3 regions of the Paenibacillus sp. OAE614 genome follow, and region 1 is predicted to be linked to each of the others. Evidence: riboswitches for the same ligand, from Rfam matches in the RefSeq annotation. Region 1 holds a riboswitch; each other region holds the start of a gene.
What was found. Region 1 has a riboswitch for cyclic di-AMP ahead of ABIE48_RS23845 (TrkH family potassium uptake protein). Riboswitches for the same ligand answer to the same signal wherever they lie in the genome.
Positions count from the first base shown of each region.

Region 2: linked by a shared signal. The riboswitch ahead of ABIE48_RS31490 (resuscitation-promoting factor) and the one ahead of ABIE48_RS23845 (TrkH family potassium uptake protein) in region 1 are both predicted to bind cyclic di-AMP.
Region 3: linked by a shared signal. The riboswitch ahead of ABIE48_RS14910 (APC family permease) and the one ahead of ABIE48_RS23845 (TrkH family potassium uptake protein) in region 1 are both predicted to bind cyclic di-AMP.

Region 1 covers NZ_JBEPOD010000001.1:5,157,999-5,164,150, forward strand. The annotation lists gene ABIE48_RS23835 (cation:proton antiporter) at 1-1,214, opposite strand, end outside; gene ABIE48_RS23840 (potassium channel family protein) at 1,234-1,905, opposite strand; gene ABIE48_RS23845 (TrkH family potassium uptake protein) at 1,992-3,332, opposite strand; cyclic di-AMP (ydaO/yuaA leader) riboswitch at 3,400-3,544, opposite strand; gene ABIE48_RS23850 (CPBP family intramembrane glutamic endopeptidase) at 3,803-5,497, shown strand; gene uvrC (excinuclease ABC subunit UvrC) at 5,466-6,152, opposite strand, start outside.
Region 2 covers NZ_JBEPOD010000001.1:6,864,015-6,870,166, reverse strand. The annotation lists gene ABIE48_RS31500 (HD domain-containing protein) at 1-410, shown strand, start outside; gene ABIE48_RS31495 (TatD family hydrolase) at 469-1,239, shown strand; cyclic di-AMP (ydaO/yuaA leader) riboswitch at 1,444-1,670, shown strand; gene ABIE48_RS31490 (resuscitation-promoting factor) at 1,941-3,113, shown strand; gene rnmV (ribonuclease M5) at 3,341-3,895, shown strand; gene rsmA (16S rRNA (adenine(1518)-N(6)/adenine(1519)-N(6))-dimethyltransferase RsmA) at 3,892-4,782, shown strand; gene yabG (sporulation peptidase YabG) at 4,839-5,738, shown strand; gene veg (biofilm formation stimulator Veg) at 5,976-6,152, shown strand, end outside.
Region 3 covers NZ_JBEPOD010000001.1:3,242,109-3,248,260, forward strand. The annotation lists gene ABIE48_RS14905 (phosphotransferase enzyme family protein) at 46-1,077, shown strand; cyclic di-AMP (ydaO/yuaA leader) riboswitch at 1,282-1,445, shown strand; gene ABIE48_RS14910 (APC family permease) at 1,581-3,404, shown strand; gene ABIE48_RS14915 (glycoside hydrolase family 3 N-terminal domain-containing protein) at 3,679-5,943, shown strand.

The DNA of each region.
Region 1 (6,152 bases):
AGGCCCAGCTTGCGGGCGACAAGTCCCGTGGTGCTGGCCTGCAGCAGAATCGTCAGCATGATCGCCATGAACGTCACGGCCGAGATGACATCAGCGTGGGCTACGCCCATGCCGGCGATCATGCCCGAAAGGGCGGCGGGAATGACCCCGGTCTCCCGGATCCACATCATGAACAGCAGCTCGCGCCAGGACCATTTGACCTTTCGGTCGGGCAGGGCGCAGAGCAGAATCGTGATGGGCCGGGCGATGACCATCAGCACCAGGACCGCCGCCAGGCTTGGCCAGAAGTAATCGCCAAGCACCCGGAAGTTGACCTGGCTGCCGAGCAGGATGAAAATGAGCATCCGCATCATGACGCTCGTATTGTCCGCAAACGATGCGGTCTCTTCCAGCTTATCGTCCATCGACAGCCCGAACGTATCCGCGTTTCCCCAGATCAGCCCGGCCACGAAGGTCGCCATAAATCCGCTGACATGAATCAGGTCCCCTATTAAATATGAAGAAAGTGCTACGACGATCATCGTGATCGTCGTGTAGTCTTTCAGGACGCCAAGCCGGAAATGGGCAACGAGATACGTAAGAATCACAGATATGACAGCGCCGACGAGAATGCCGCCGACGGCGGTTTTTAAGAAATCCCAGGCCATCGTCCCGATATGTAAGGAACCGCTGCCCGTCACCGCGGCCAGCAGCGCAAAGGTCAGAATCGAGCCGGTCGCGTCGTTGAAGGCAGACTCGCTCTCCACCGTCTCCCGTACCCTTTCCTTGATCTTTACCTGCTTGAACACAGGAATGATCGAAGCGGGGTCAGTCGAGGCAATGACGGCGGCGGCCAGGAAGGCAAAAAGCCAGTCCAGCCCGAACAGGTAATGCACGGCAGCTCCGACGATCAAGGTCGTGACAATGACGCCGGGAACGCTCAGCATAGAGAGCGTGATCCATACCTTCCGCAGCCCGCTGAGCTTCAGGTTCCGGCCGCCGTCAAACAGGATCAGCGCTGAGCCGACGGAGAGAATCAGCTGGTTGATAAGAGAGCTGCTTGCCTCGTTGATCAGATGCAGCCCCTGCCCAAGCAGCATGCCTGCCACGATAAACACAGCAACGTCCGGAAGCCTGAGCCAGGAGGCCAGTCTTCCGGACAGCATGCCCACGGCAATGATAAACAGCAGCAATATTAAAATGTGATGAATGATTTCGGTCGTCGGGGATTCCATTTCTGTCTCACTTCCGGATTTACGATTTGACGTTCACCGCTTCGCTCTCGAAGCGGTCGATATTGCTGTTGGAGCCGATGATGACCATGATGTCGCCCGTATGCAGCTGGTCCATCGCCGTCGGAGCAACGATGACTCCCTCGGTACGGTGGAGCGCAACAATGCTGCATCCGTACCGTGCTCTCGTATTGACTTCGCTGAGCGTCTTTCCGTTCAGGCATTGCGGTACGGTCATCTCCACGATGCTGTAATCTTTGGACAGCTCGATGTAATCCAGCAAATTCGGCGTCACGAGCTGGTGCGCCACCCGGATGCCCATATCCCGCTCCGGAAAGATTACCCGATCCACGCCCAGCTTAGACAAGGCTTTGCCGTGCAGCATGGAGATGGCCTTCGCCACCACGGTCTGAACGCCGAGTTCCTTCAGCAGGATTGCGGCCAGGATGCTCATCTGGATATCGTCCCCGATCGCTACGATCCCGCAGTCAAAATTGCGGATTCCCAGCGATTTGAGAACCTCCTCATCGGTTGCATCCGCCACCACGGCGTGGGTCAGATGCTCGCTCATATCATCTACCACTTCTTCATTGATGTCCACCCCAAGCACCTCATACCCCAAATCCATAAGCTCCATGGCCAGGCTTGAACCGAACCGCCCCAAACCGATGACGACAAACTGCTGTGTTTTCATTTCTCTCCAGATGCTCCTTATCCCTTAATGTTGGTTCTATATATGGTTCTTATGACAAAATCGAAACTTTGAATCACCCAAGTCCGTTACCCAATAATGATCTTGCCTTCGGGATGGCGGTACAGCTCCTTGCCTTTCTTAGGACCGAGCGCATAAGCGAAGGTCAATGGTCCAAGACGGCCGGCAAACATCGTCAGACAGATCAGGATTTTCCCGATCAGGGACAAATGCGGCGTCAACCCAAGGGTCAGTCCAACCGTGCCGAAAGCCGACGTCGTCTCGTACAGGATCATCAAAAAGCTGCTGTCTTCCGTCGTAGACAGAACCATGGATACGCCGACCACCAGGAACAAGGCCAGGAACGTAATGGTCAACGCTTTAAAAATTCGCTCCTGCGCCAGACGGTAACGGTAGATGACGATGTCATCACGCCCTCGGATCATTGCAATCACCGCACCGACAAGGATGGTGAACGTCGTGGTCTTGATCCCACCCCCGGTGGATCCCGGCGAAGCGCCGATAAACATCAGAATGATCGTAAAAAATTGCGACGCCTGGCGCATGCCTGCCAGGTCCAGCGTATTCGCCCCAGCCGTCCTCGGCGTAACCGACTGGAACAGGGAGGCGAGAATTTTACCGCCCCAATTCAGCGAACCAAGCGTCTTGGGATTCGTGAATTCAAAGATAAAGATGACGACCGCTCCGACCACAATCAGAGCACCGGTCATGGACAGCACCACTTTGGTGTGGAGCGACAGTTTCCGGTGTACCTGGTAATCCACCAGATCGGACATGACGATAAAGCCGATGCCGCCGGATACGATCAGAAACATCACCACAAAATTGACGAGCGGGTCGTATACAAATCCCGTCAGGCTGTTAAAATGGCCGAACAGGTCAAATCCCGCATTATTGAACATGGACACGCCATGAAATATTCCAAAATAGATCGCTTTTCCAAGAGGCATATCGAACGACCACCGGATGGCGAGCAGTAACGCTCCGCAGCCTTCGATACTCAACGAAAAAAATATCACTTTCCGAATCAGGCGGACGATGCCTTCCATCGTGTTCTGATTCATCGCTTCCTGCAGCAGGAGCCGGTCCCGGAGCGAAATCCGGCGCTTGAACACCAGAGCGATCAGCGTGGCCATCGTCATAAAACCGAGCCCGCCGATCTGGATCAGCAGCATGATGACGACTTGACCGAACGTGCTGAAATACAGCCCCGTATCTTTGACAACCAAACCGGTCACGCAGGTCGCCGAGGTTGCCGTAAACAAGGCATCCATAAAATTCAGCGGCTTACCCGTCGTGTTCGAAATCGGCAAGGTGAGCAGTATGGCTCCGATCAAAATAATGGCCGCAAAACCGAGCGTTAATACTTGCGGAGGGGCCAGCCGGAACCACTTCCATTTACCAATCAATACATTCACCTCTTTAAAAAAGTCAAAAGAAAAAAAGCATCGGAAATCCAATGCCTTTCGGTTTGGCTCCTGCATGCACGACGCCTACGAGGTTAGCTGACGGATTCGGGCATGCACAGGTTGCCCTATTCGCGGACTAAACCGTCCCAACGAAATTCACCCCAAAAAATTGGTTCCCCCGTTTTCACTTGGAAATTCGGCGTTCTTATTCATTTGCATCAAAATTATAATCTTTATTGTAGGACTTCACAAAGGCCTTTTTCTGATGAATTGGATGGAAAACAGCCTGATTCGCAATGCAGGTGGACACGGCCTGCGGTTATCTTCTCTTTTCGATGGCTTTCCTTGATTTTCATCGTTTTTTCACCACTATTTTCAGGGTATACTGGTTTTGGGCGAATCTTCTATGTTATGTTTACCGTACTGTATTGGGGGGAATGGTATCTTTATCACATTCAAGGGGGGATTTCATGGACCGGTTAAACCAGCCGCTGGAAATCAGGGCCAATTATAAATGGCTGGGCATTTTGGGGGTCATCGGCCTTATTTTATTCTTTTTTGTACAAGTGTTTCCGCAGACGAGCTCGGAGACGCTAGAGGGGCAAACGACCAAGGTCATCAGCAAATCGGAGGCGGAAGCAGCCGCCAAAGCGTTTGCCTCGGACCGGTTGAATATTCAAACAGGCATTGCCGCCGAACCGCTCGTCACGTACCAGTCGGAATCGGACCTTTACGGTTATTTATCCAGAGAGAAGCTTCTTAACGAATATAACAAGAAATACGAACCGAAGTATCCTTATGACGTGTTCCGGGTCCGGCTGCCCGAGTCGAGCGATCAGGGATATGTCAATGTAGACGTACATATGAACACGGGCAAGGTGGTCGGGTTCTCCATCACGCCTCCGTACTCCAAGTATGCTGCCGCGATGGCTGAATCGAACGAAACCATGCGCAAGCAGAAACTGAGAATTGTGGAAGGGAACATGACGCTGGAGGATAAAGAGGAAATCGCCTCGTCCTGGCTGCAGAAGCTGGGCTACAGCACAAGCTCCTTGAAAGTATCGAGCGGCAAGGATGAGCCCGGATTGATCTATACCGACTCCTCCTCGCACATCGGGGAATCGCAGCTGGAATTCAAGTTTGCCTTTGAGGATGGGGAGCTTCACTCCTTCCTCCCTGGATTTTCGGTCCCATCCGCTCATACGGCTTATGTAGAGAAGCAGACCAAAAGCGCCACGATGCTGACCATGCTGGGATACGGACTGTTTACGATCGTGCTCGGCATTCTCGCCATCATTTACAGTGCGCTGACGCGGCGGTACACCTCCTTTGCCCGCGGGCTGTTTTTGTCTTTGTTTTATTTTGTTGTCTCATTGCTGACGACTTATAACATGCTGCCGGTGCTGGAAGCGGAAGGCTTCTCCCAGTTCGGGATAATCGCGGCCATGGTCGTTCAGGTGATCCTGAGCATAGCGATGACGGTGCTCCTGTATTTCTCCCTGGTCGGCGGGGACGGACTATGGCGCAAAGCCGGTTACAACGCCTGGGCCCGCGCCAAAGAGCCTGGATACGGGCGTTACGTGCTCCACAGCATGTTCACCGGGTATTTGTGGGCGTTTATCCTGATGGGGGCGCAGTCGGTGATCTATCTCGTCCTGGACCGGACGATCCACAGCTGGTCCACGACGGACGCCTCGCAGTCCCCGTATAACATGCTGTATCCGTGGATGCTGCCGATCATGGCCTGGATGGCCGGCATCTCCGAGGAAGCCGTGTACCGCCTGTTCGGCATACCGATGCTGAAGAAAATCGTAAGAAACACATTTGTCGCCTGCGTCATTCCGACGCTGATTTGGGCCTTCGGCCATACGCTGTACCCGATCTACCCGATATACACTCGTCCGATCGAGCTCCTGTTCATCGGTCTCCTGTTCAGCTTGATCTTCCTGCGTCACGGCTACATCGCGGTCATGTTCGCCCACGTCGTGTTCGACAGCATCCTGATGAGCTTCAGCTTGTTCAGCATGGGGGATCTGACGAACATTTTGGCGGGCGTGGTCACCTGCGTCATGCCGTTTATCGTCGCCTGGGTCATTTACCTGTTTTACGGCAAAAAGAAGGAGAAGCCGTATGCTACGACTCCTCCTCCTGAAGGGCTGCTATAATTTGTCCGGCGAGCTTGTCGCCGATCGAGAGAGGCCGGAAGTCTTCAATCCGGGCCTCTTTTATTTTTTTGAGCGAGCCAAAATGCTTCAGCAGCAGCTTGCGCCGCTTCTCGCCGATGCCCGGGATGGCGTCGAGCTTGGATGCCACCATCGACTTGCCGCGCTGCTCGCGGTGGAAGGTGATGGCGAACCGGTGCACCTCATCCTGGATGCGCTGAAGCAGGTAAAACTCCTGGCTGTCGCGCGGCAGCGAAATCGGCTCGGGCGGATCGCCCACCATCAGCTGCGCGGTCCGGTGCTTGACGTCCTTGACCAGACCGCACACCGGAATGAACAGGCCCAGCTCGTTCTGCAGCACGTCGATCGCGGCGGAAATTTGGCCTTTGCCGCCGTCCACGACAATCAGGTCGGGCAGCTCCAAATTTTCCTTGAGCACGCGCTCGTAGCGTCTGCGGACGACCTCCCGCATCGTATCGTAATCGTCCGGTCCCTGAACCGAACGGATTTTGTACTTCCGGTATTCCTTTTTGTCGGGCTTGCCGTCGATAAACACGACCATCGCCGATACCGGATTCGTTCCCTGGATGTTGGAGTTGTCGAACGCCTCGATCCGGTGCAGCGACTCAATGCCAATATACTGGCCGAGGTTTGCGGC
Region 2 (6,152 bases), 1.7 Mb from region 1:
TCCTCCAGTGGTCCTATGAGGACGACCGCATACTCAGCGAGCTGTGCACCCGATTTATGCACCGCAAACTGTATAAATATGTAGAAATGGACTCGGTCGATTTGGAAATGATCGATGAAATCCGCCGGGAGTTTGGACAAGCCGGAATGAACCCGGAATATGATCTGGAGATTGATTTTCCGACCGATCTTCCTTACGATGTATTTCGTCCGGGTGACGAGTCGAGCCAGAAACAGATCCTGCTGCTCGACCGCCAGGAGCAGCTGCGGGAAATATCCGAGGTGTCGGATATTGTCCGTTCCATCAGCGGCATTCACCGCGGGAAATATCACTTGTATTATCCGGAAGATAAACTGGAAAAGGCGATAACCGATCTTTCTCCTTCGATTTCCCGCATTTTCAAGCTTTAATGACAAAATACCGTACGAAAAGGAACATGTGGTACCGACAAGAAAGGAGTTCAAATTCATGGAACTGTTCGACACGCATACCCATCTGGATGCGCAACAATTCGACGAGGACCGGGAGCGGGTCATAGACAATGCCGTACAAGCCGGTGTAACACGGATGATCAACGTTGGTTTTAACCGGGAGACGATTCCATCGACGATGAAGCTGGTGGAAACGTATGATTTTATATATGCGGCCATAGGCTGGCATCCGCAGGACGCCGTTTTTATGCAGGAAGGTGATCTGGAGTGGATTGCATCCTTATGCAGTCATCCCAAGGTGGTGGCCATCGGTGAAATTGGTCTGGATTACTACTGGGACACCTCTCCAAAGGACGTGCAGCACCGGGTCCTCCGCCAGCAAATTGGACTGGCCAGAGAGCTGAACATGCCGATTGTTATACATAATCGGGACGCCCACGAGGATATTGTGAAAATATTACGGGAAGAGAAGGCCGGCGAGGTCGGCGGTGTCATGCATTCGTTCTCGGGGAGCTGGGAAACCGCGAAGCTGTGCCTGAATATGGGCTTCCATCTTTCGTTTGGCGGACCTATTACGTTCAAGAATGCCAGAGTCCCCAAAGAAGTCCTGGCTCAGGTTCCGATGGACAGGCTGCTCATCGAAACGGACTCTCCTTATCTCACGCCGCACCCTTTCCGAGGGAAGAGAAACGAGTCGGCAAACGTCCGTCTGGTCGCTGAAGCGGCAGCCCAGATTAAGGGGGTTGACCTGGAGGAAATTGCCCAGATTACCACCCAAAATGGGCTGGAACGATTTGGAATTGTGTGAAATCGGGAGAAAAACAGCCGAAAAAATGAGCATGAGCGAATGATTAAAGAATTTTAACAAACAAAACGCCGAATATTACATTTTTTTAACCACTTTTTCAATTAAACGTGGTTGATTACCGCTTTACAACATGCATCAAAACAGGATATCATCTTTTCAGTGAATCATTGAGCTGTCGTTAAGGTCTTACCTTCGCAGCTTCATGAACCAGTCTCGCTGAGTCTCCCGCATGGGAGAACGGGGGAACCAATACTGGAGCGGGTCATAACAGACCGGAAGCGGTCCCGTGCTCGCAAGCGTATTTGATTTCTTTCTTGGGTCTCTGGGGTGAATTGAACGGCTTTACGCCATGAGCGTAAGGACGCGAATAGGGCGGCTCTCTTTCGCCCGAACCCGACAGCTAACCCCGTAAGCGGATAAAGAGAGGTACCCTCGTGCATGACAATTCCGATATTCAGACATCCGGAAGCCACGAAAGAGTCCTCGTAAGCTCTTTTCTATCGGCTTCTTTTGTTTTGAATAAAGGAGAGGCAGTCATCATACTGTTGTATAACAGGAGGTGACAAATCATGATGGAGAGATTGGTTCATGGTGCAAGAACGCATGCTTTCTGTGGGTTCTTGTAAAAAATTGAGTATAGTCGCGTCAAATACAATCATGCATAACTCTAGACGGCGAGGCTATGAAGGAGGATCGAGAAAGTGGGCGTTTTCCAACCAGAGAAGACCCATGATTCAAAAATCTCCAGCATGTCTTACGCATTGCGATGGAAGCATGAGAATTTGCGCCAGATCTCCACTGCAGCTATCGTTTCAATCGCGGTTACCCTGATGATCTTGCTGCTCGTGTACAGTCAATCGCGAAAACAAGTTTATTTGGTAGTAGACGGTCAAATGAAATCTGTACAGACCAATACATCTTTACTTCAAGAAATGCTGGATGAGCAGGAAATCAGTCTGAAACCCGAGGACCAAATATCGATGCCGCTGAGCGGGGCTATATCCGACGGCGACAAGGTCGTGATCGACCGCGCGAGTCCTGTGAAGGTGACGGCTGATGGTGCAACGAAGCATTTGTATACAACGGCCAAAACGGTCGGCGACGTGCTGAAAGAAACCGGCGTCAAAGTCAAGGAAACAGACATTGTCACTCCGGCTGTCGAAACGGCGGTCTCCACCAACACGGACATCCGGATCGTCCGGATGAACAAACAAGTGGTACAGCGTCATGAATCCCTCCCCTTCCGGGTGGTCAAAACCTCCGACCCCAGCATTTACAAAGGCGAGTCGCGGGTGATTCAGCGGGGATCTCCTGGCGTCATGGTGCAGTACATCGAGAAGAAGTACAAAGACGGCAAGCTGGTGTCCATGAAAATGGTGGGCAAAAAAGTGCAGACGGTGACCAAGGATAAGGTCATTGCCGTCGGCACGAAGAAAAAGCCTGTTCCCGTAGTGACCGAAGTCAAAACAGCCGTTGCCAAAGCTTCTTCTACCCCTGCCAAGGTGAAGAAGGTCAGCAGCAGCAGCAGTAACAACCGGGTCAGCAAGGCCGGCGTTGACTTTTCCTACAAGAAGCTGATCAAAGTCTCCATGACCGCTTATTCGTCTGGCGAGTCCGGAGTCGGCACACGCACCGCCACAGGAACACGCGTCACGGAAGGCCGCACGATTGCGGTTGATCCAAGCGTCATTCCTTTGGGATGGTGGGTTTACATTGAAGGCGTTGGCTTCCGTCGTGCGGAAGACACGGGCGGAGCCATTAAGGGAAATAAAATCGATATATACTACGATTCCGTCCAGCAGGCACGCAACTTTGGCCGTAAATCCGGCCTTAAGGTGTACGTGATCGGTCCGGTCAAACCGGAGCTGAACTAATTTCGTTTTACTTTGCCATTCTAATGTTATAGTATTATGATCATGAAAATGTCATGCTAAAGAAGAGGAGCTTTCCTCTTCTTTTTGTTGTTAATTTACAGCAGTTTGTCTATACCGGGACCACGCAAAGTACCTGAACAGGCATCACGGTTTATGCCCACTTGCAGGGACTTGGCTGTCCGGCGGCATTGACGGGTATAATGTACTCGAAAGGAAGACAGGAAATCATGATTAAAGAAGTCATTGTGGTGGAAGGCCGGGATGATACCGTGGCCGTGAAGCGGGCGGTGGATGCCGATACGATCGAGACGGGCGGCTCCGCCATCAATGCGCGTATACTCCAGCGGATCGCGCTGGCTCAGGAGCGGCGGGGGGTCATTGTGCTGACGGACCCGGACCACGCCGGCGAAAGGATCCGTAAAATCATTTCGGCCAAGGTGCCCGGCTGCAAGCATGCGTTTATCCCGGAGGCCGATGCAACCCGCAAGGGGGATATCGGTGTGGAGAACGCCTCGCCTGCGGCGATCCGCAGAGCCCTGGAGCGGGTTCACACCTCTTATGAGGGGGCGGAAAGCCAGATCGACATGGAGGACCTGATGGAGGCGGGGCTGCTGGTGCACCCGGATGCCGCCGCCCGGCGGATGGCGATGGGCAACCTCCTCGGTATCGGCTACTGCAACGGCAAACAGTTTTATAAGCGACTCGCCATATTTCAAATATCCCGCGAAGAATTCGCGGATGCGCTTGCCCGTATTGAAGATGAAGGAGGCCGGACAACGTGAACGGCATGGACGACATCGCCACACCAAGGCGAACCAAAGAAATCATCCAGCGCCACGGCTTTTCATTCAAGAAGAGCTTGGGGCAAAATTTTTTGATCGACCAAAATATTTTAAATAAAATCGTGGATGCAGCAGGACTCGATTCCACCAAGGGTGCCCTGGAGATCGGTCCCGGCATCGGCGCCCTGACCGAGAAGCTGGCCCAGCAGGCAGGGGCCGTCACGGCGGTTGAGATCGACCAGAGGCTGATTCCGATCCTTGAGGAGGTTCTCGCCCCATACCCCGGCGTAAAGGTTCATCATGGGGATGTCCTGAAGACGGATCTCGCTGCGCTGTTTAAGAGCAATTTTGCCGGCGTATCCAAAGTCAGCGTCGTGGCCAACCTTCCGTACTATGTGACGACGCCGATCTTGATGAAGCTGCTGGAGGAGCGGCTCCCGCTGGAGAACATCGTCGTGATGATCCAGAAGGAGGTGGCGGACCGGATGGCCGCCCGGCCGGGCACGAAGGATTACGGCAGCCTGAGCATTGCCGTCCAGTATTACAGCGTGCCGGAGCTGGTGTGTATCGTGCCGAAGACGGTATTCATTCCGCAGCCGAACGTGGAATCGGCAGTGATCCGTCTGGCAGTGCGGGAACAGCCGCCGGTTGCGGTGGACGATGAGCGGCATTTCTTCGAGGTGGTACAAGCATCGTTCGCACAGCGGCGGAAGACGATATCGAACAATCTGAAGAGCCGCTTCTTCCCCAAAGAGGGCCGGGAGCGTCTGGATCAGCTGCTGCAGGCAGCGGGAATCGACCCGTCCCGCCGCGGCGAGACGCTCAGCATTGAGGAATATGCCGTGCTTAGCAACCTGCTGCGGAAGGAAGGCATCGGCTTAAATTAAACAAAAGATGAACCAATAGGGGGATTCGCCCATACCATGGGGTAGGGGTGATGTTCATGAATATTGGAGACCTGGTCGTGCGCAGATCCTACGGCGGCGATATCGCGTTCCGCGTCGAGGATTTGCGCAGGGACGAAGCGGTGATTAAGGGAACGGAGTTCAGACTTCTGGCGGATTCTCCGCTCGATGATCTGGTAAGGGTCCCTTATGCGCCGGTAAGCGAAAAAACCGAGAAAGCAAATATTAGAGCAAACGAGTCGCTCAGTTTACTGAAACGTCACCGTCAGGAGCAGACCCAGCGGAATCAGGCCACCTTGAGCGGAAGCGGGGAATGGGGAACAGCTGAGCCGGCTTATTTCGAAGTCCCCGGGAAGGTGCTTCATCTGGATGGAGATCCGAATTATTTGAAAAAGAGCCTGAGCCTGTATGAGCAGCTTCGGGTTCCGGCCGAGGGCCATTATGTGAATGAGGCCGGGATGGCGGACGCCCTGTACCGGCTGCTGCCTCGGGTCCGGCCTGATATTGTGGTGATCACGGGTCATGACGGCGTACTGAAGCATCGCCAGAATCATGATTTGTACAGCTTGAACAGCTATAAAAACTCGCAAAACTTCGTCAGGGCGATTCAGGTCGCGCGCCAGTTTGAGCGCCATTACGATCAGATGACGATTATCGCCGGCGCATGCCAGTCGCACTTCGAGGCGCTGCTGCAGGCCGGAGCCAACTTTGCCAGCTCCCCGGGGCGCATCTTGATTCATGCCCTGGATCCGGTATATGTTGCCGCCAAGGCGTCGTTTACATCGGTTAGAGATACGATCAATATGACGGATGTGCTTCACAATACGATCAGCGGCACGCAGGGCGTCGGGGGCATTGAAACCCGCGGGAGCTACCGGATCGGCCTGCCCCGGCTGAACGACTTAACCAAGCTTAAAGTGACGCCGTCGGCCATTTAACATGCCCGGAAATGCCATGCAAAGCTCTTGACCTGACAGCATAACGAAATACAGGAACCGTAATCTGCCGGCGGATTGCGGTTTTTTGTTGTTATCCGGGTGTAAGCAGAAATGAGCTGGGTTTCCGCAAAAAAATTCGTTGACAACATAAAATTGATGCTGATATAATTATTGTTTTGATTTGACAAATCCCTCTTTTCGAGTTATAATGGACAAGGAAAGAGGTGGTCGTCGACAATGGCTAAAAATACGCTGTTGGAAATCAAACGCAATCTCGAAGCTCACGTGGGTCAGAAGATTTCGCTTCGGGCTAACGGTGGTCGTCGCAAGACCGTCGAGCGTACTGGTGTTTTGGAAGAAACGTACCCATCTGTTTTTATTGTGAAATTGGATCAAGAGCATCAAACCTTTAAA
Region 3 (6,152 bases), 1.9 Mb from region 1:
GCTTTTATCCGCGGTACGTGATGAAAAGGGAAAGGGGAGAGCGAAGTGAGGCACTCTTATCGAATGGACGAAGGGGCTTTTGTGCATCACTTGAACGAAGCTTATGGAATCGCTGCCCGGAGGCTTATTTTTATCCCTTATGGGGATTCGGCCTATTCTTACCGGGTGGAGGGAGAAAACGGGACGCGATACTATCTGAAACTGTTTGACCATAGCAATGACAGCCACCGCCAAGGCATCCTTCGGTGCAGCTGTTATGTGCCGTTTATGTGGGAATTGCATCAGACCGGCCACTTTGTGGAGCTGCCCTGTCCGCTCCGAACCTTAAGCGGTGCTTTTCTGCTTTCCCTTCCTGATTGCACAGCGGTGCTGTTTCAATTTATCGAAGGAGAAACCTGGGCTGAGGCTTACCCTTTTTCCAAGCATAACTTGGAGCGTGTTGGACGGCTGGCGGCGCGGATTCGGCAGTTGACTCCCTTTACTGCCACATCCGGCCTTTCGAGTGAAACGTATCACGTCTCCTTTTCCGAACATTTGATCCAATGCCTGAAGCAGCTTGAGCATCTTCAGCCCGGTGCAAGTCCCGCTAGCCAGCTGCTGCGTGAGCTTGTCATCCCTCAGCAAACGCGCATAACCGAGCTGCTGCACCAGATAATGGGTATTCGTGAGCGTCTCTTGCTTGATCCAGCCCCCAATGTGCTCTGCCACGGTGATCTGTGGGGAGGGAATCTAATGGAGACCGCGGACGGAAGGCTGATCGTCCTGGACTGGGAAGCGGCTATGCTTGCGCCACCAGAGCTGGATATCGTGGGGTATATCGGGGACGGACTGGGTCATTTCCTCACAGGGTATGAGCAGGAACTAGGACAACAGATGGAGCTGAACCCGGATTTGCTGCGTTATTATGCATACCGCCATCATTTGAGAAACCTGACCCATTGGTGCATGAATATTTTGCAGCGTGACCTGGAACCGGACCAGCTGGATAACGACATCGAAATGGTCCGGCATCACTGCTTGAACCGACTGGATACCGTAGAGGCTTCGCTGAGGAATGCGGCGGATCGAAATATATAGAGCCCGATATGATTTTAATAGCGTAAACAAGCGATAAGCACAGCTACAGCCAGAAATTAATAGATTGCCGCCATTGTAAGCGTTGACATGGAGTTCTTTTGAATTTTTTCATACGTATCTCAAACCGTTTGCTTCTTTACAGCAGGCATCTGGAAGGAGTAAGATTCAATTCGTAATCGTGAACTTGTGAACCTGAAACGTAATACTCCTTGATCGCTGAATTCTGAAATCAGGAGCGGGGGAACCAAAGGGAGGAAGTTAAGCCTTCGTCCCAGGGGTGAATCACTTGATGTTCATTTATTGAGTGTAGGGATACTTTCGGTCCCGAATCCGTCAGCTAACCTCGTAAGCGTTATGAAAGAGGGATTTGTCGTGCGCGTAAAGCCACGGGAAGGTCCAGCTTTCCTGCGGCTTTTTTTGTTGTGCCCAAAAAGGGTTGAGCACGTGTCTAACGGGTACATCATGAGCATTTCAACTCTAACACTGGCGGTGACAAACATTTTATGGCAGCATTGAAAAGACTTTTGATCGGACGGCCGCTGAAGTCTACCGAATTGGGAGAACAAAAACTGAATAAGAAAAAAGCTTTGGCCATTCTATCCTCCGATGCGCTGTCGTCCGTAGCGTATGGGCCGGAGCAAATTTTGCTGGTTCTGGTCACGGTCAGCACGGCGGCGTTCTGGTATTCGATACCTATCGGAATCGGCGTACTGATTTTGCTGGCTGCACTCATTTTATCCTACCGGCAGATCATCTTCGCTTATCCGCATGGCGGCGGCGCTTACGTCGTCTCCAAACAGAATCTGGGAATCTATCCCGGGCTGGTGGCCGGCGGATCGCTGCTGGTAGATTACATTTTGACTGTTGCGGTCAGCGTTTCGGCGGGCACGGACGCGCTGACTTCGGCGTTTCCGGCGCTGCATGAGCATACGGTGGGGATTGCCGTCACCTTCGTCATCCTCATTACGCTGCTGAATTTGCGGGGCGTCACTGAGTCCGCCTCCATCCTGGCTTATCCGGTGTATCTGTTCGCCTTCGCGCTGTTCATTTTGATCGGCGTTGGTATGTACAACATCGTGACCGGTCACGTTTCACCGCATTTGCATACGCCGGTCGGGACGCCGGTGGCGGGAATCAGCCTGTTCCTGCTCTTAAAAGCTTTTGCCTCGGGCAGCTCCGCCCTAACCGGGGTCGAAGCGATCTCGAACGCCATCCCGAACTTCAAAGATCCGGCCCCGAACAATGCGGCCAAAACCTTGATGGCAATGGGGATTCTGCTGGCTGTACTCTTCTCGGGCATCGTATTTCTTGCTTATTATTTGGGCATATCCCCGAATCCCCAGGAGACGGTCGTATCCCAGATTGCCAATCAGACGTTCGGACGGAATTTTATGTACTTTTTTATCCAGGGCACGACGGCACTCATCTTGATCCTGGCGGCCAATACCGGATATTCGGCGTTTCCGCTGCTGGCGGTCAATTTAGCCAAAGACCGGTTTATTCCCCGGATGTTTACCGTCCGCGGTGACCGTTTAGGCTATTCGAACGGAATCATCATTCTTGGCCTACTATCCATCGTGCTGATCGTCGCCTTCCACGGACAGACGGAACATTTGATCCCACTGTACGCGGTAGGGGTATTTATCCCCTTCACGCTCTCGCAAACGGGAATGATCGTCAAGTGGATCCGGGAAAAACCGCAGGGTTGGGTGACGAAGCTCGTCATCAATACGATCGGCGCGCTGATCAGCTTCACGGTGTCGGTGATGTTCTTTGCAACCAAGTTTGCGCAGATTTGGCCGGTACTGATCTTTTTGCCGCTGATCGTGTATCTGTTCCACCGGATCAAGAAGCATTATGAGGCGGTTGGCGAGCAGCTGCGGCTGTCGACGTGCGAGCCGGCGGTACCGATTGAAGGCAATGTGATCATTCTCCCCGTCTCGGGCATTACGCATGTCGTGGAGCATTCCCTGAATTATGCGAAGTCGCTGGCGGCGGATCAGATCATTGCGGTATATATTCCGTTTGAACGGGAAGAAGAGAACCGGTTTGAGGAAAAATGGCAAAAATGGCGGCCTGACGTGCGCCTTGTGACGCTGCATTCTCCATACCGGAGCATCATTCATCCGCTTAGCAAATTTATCGATACGGTGCACCGGAAAGCCAGCGAATCCAACTACCAGGTCACTGTGATTATTCCACAGTTTATTCCAAAGCGGAGCTGGCACAATCTGCTGCACAACCAGACGAGCTTGATGATCCGAACTTATCTTTTATTCCGCAAAGATGTTGTTGTGACAACGGTACCGTATCATTTAAAAAAATAGCGATGCATATGGTTCAATCCATTCGTAATCAGGCCCCAGCATCTGTGCCGGCGGTCTTTTTTTTGCGTAAAAGCAGCGGATATATATGAAGGGAAAGAGTAATCCCGTGGGAATAATGGCTTGAGCGTAATGACTTATGAGTAAGGGCTTATTTCCTGCAGAGTAGGGGATCCGTATTTTTTCACGATGTGCAGGGTGTCATAGTTTTAACGCAACAAAAATTCATCCATTGCGTCTAATCAACGTATATAGAACAGCAACAGGGGTGGAACAGATGAATGTGAAACTAATAACGATATTCGGTGCCGTACTCGGTTCTGTGCTCGTATGGGCAGGAAGCGCAGCTGCGGAAGAACGGTTTACCGATCTGCAGCACTCGAAGTGGGCGGAAGACGGCATCACCTATATGTCTGAACGGGGAACCGTCGCTGGATACGGTAACGGGAAGTTTATGCCTGAGAGACAAGTCACAAGAGCGCAAGCCGTCACTTTCATGGTGCGGGAACTCTATCCGCAGGAGCTGCAGCAAGAAGCGGGCGGCGGCATGACCTATACAGATGTGCCTAAGAACCATCCTTTTTATCTTGAAATTTCCATTGCCGCAAAACATGGGCTGGCCAGCGGATTTCCTGACAGCACATTCCATCCGGATGCTCCGATGAGCCGTGCTGAAACAGCGGCGTTTCTTACACGGGCCTATTCACTCGTAAAAGGCCAGCAACCCGTAACATTAACGGATACAGCAAAGCATTGGGCGGCAGCGCCTATTCTCATCATGAGCTCCAACGGATTGATCGGCGGATATTCAGATAGCACCTTTCGTCCGGACCGATCTGTGACGCGAGCGGAGTTTGCCGTATTTATGTCACGGGTCATTCGCTTCGAACGTCAAGGAGCCATTCAGGCACAGAATTGGGATAAGCTGATGTCCTACATGACGGTCAGCGAGCAGGTCGGCCAAATGCTCATGCCTGACATCAGGCAATGGAACGGGAAAGTGACGACTACGGTCAATGAAGGGGTCAAACGCAGCATCCATGATCAGGATTTGGGCGGACTTATTCTTTTCGATAAAAATATCGTAGATGCTCGTCAGGTCACCACTCTGACGCATGATCTGCAGATGGAAGCAGGCGACATTCCGCTGTTCCTTGGCATCGACCAGGAAGGCGGGGTCGTTAAACGAATCCCCGGGGGTACGAATCTACCGGGTCAAATGGCGCTGGGCGCAACCGGAGATACAACGCTCGCCGAAGCGGCCGGACGGCTGACCGGGGAGGAGCTAAAAGCGCTCGGGCTTCAGATCAATTTTGCGCCGGTGCTCGACATTAACAGCAATCCGGATAATCCGATTATCGGAATGCGGTCGTTTAGCTCGGATCCGGATTTGGTGACACGACTGGGTCTCGCAGAGATCCAAGGACTGCGGCAATCGGGAGTCATCGCGGCGGTCAAGCATTTTCCAGGCCATGGCGATACGGTAGTAGACTCCCACTTGGGAATGCCGGTGCTTTCGCATGATCGGGAGCGGCTAGATGCCGTTGAGCTCAAACCGTTTCGGTCTGCCATCGATAACGGAGTAGAGATGATCATGACCGCACATATTGCGTTTCCAGCAGTAGACAACGAACACGTCACATCACTTAAGGACGGAAGCAGCGTGCCGATTCCTGCTACGTTATCCAAGAAGGTGCTGACCGGGCTGCTCCGGGGGGAGCTTGGATATAAAGGCGTCATCATTTCCGATGCCTTCACGATGAATGCGATCGCGGAGCATTTTGGCGAAAATCAAGCGGTGGTACGTGCCGTTTCCGCAGGTGTGGATATCATCCTCATGCCGCAAGATCCGGCAGCCGCGCACCAAACGCTGGTGAACGCGGTGAAGAGCGGGGCGATACCGATCGAAACCATCCATTCGTCAGTGAAACGGATTTTGGAGCTGAAAGCAAAATACGGTTTGTTTGACCGCAGCGAAAGCCTTACGCAGCAATTGGCCGCTCTTAATGGTGTCATTGGTTCCGAGAAGCATCGTACAGTGGAGCGGGAAATCGCAGAGCGAGCGGTCACCTTGTTAGCCGGCCGTGACGGTGCGCAGCCGGATTCCATTCGTCAAGGCGATCGGGTTGCGATTGTCGCAGCCGATGAGGAGCAGGCGAAGCAGCTCGAGAGACAGCTGAAGCAAGCCGCAAATAACCTATCGCTTAAAACAGTAACAGCCCTAGTCGGTCAAGGAAAAACGAATGAGGCGCTTCAGGCGGTGGATCAGGCGGATTACGTCATCCTGGCTTCATATCAGTTCCGTAACGTGGCCAGTCAATTTGGCTGGGCCGATGATCAAACGTTGATCGATGAGATGAACAAACGTAACAAGCGTTATACACTGTTATCGCTGGGCAATCCATATGAGACGATCTACATTCAGAACATGCGTTCGGGGATAGCGGTTTACGGTAAGCAGGAGCCAAATACAGCCGCCGGGATCAAAGTGCTGCTAGGCCAACTGAAAGCCGGCGGGGTGCTGCCGGTGACAATTAAATAATTATTATTAAGATGGTGGTTATTGACCTAACCGGTTTTAAGTGGTTGGTTAAATAAGAACAACTTAGCAATATTAGCCGCGCATAAGCGCGGTTTTATTGTACTTTTTTAAGTGGACGGATATAAATGATCAGGCTCATTATTATAGGAACGATTTAGATAAGATGCTGTCTATAAGCAGTGCAAATCTATAATTTGGCGATTGTTCGA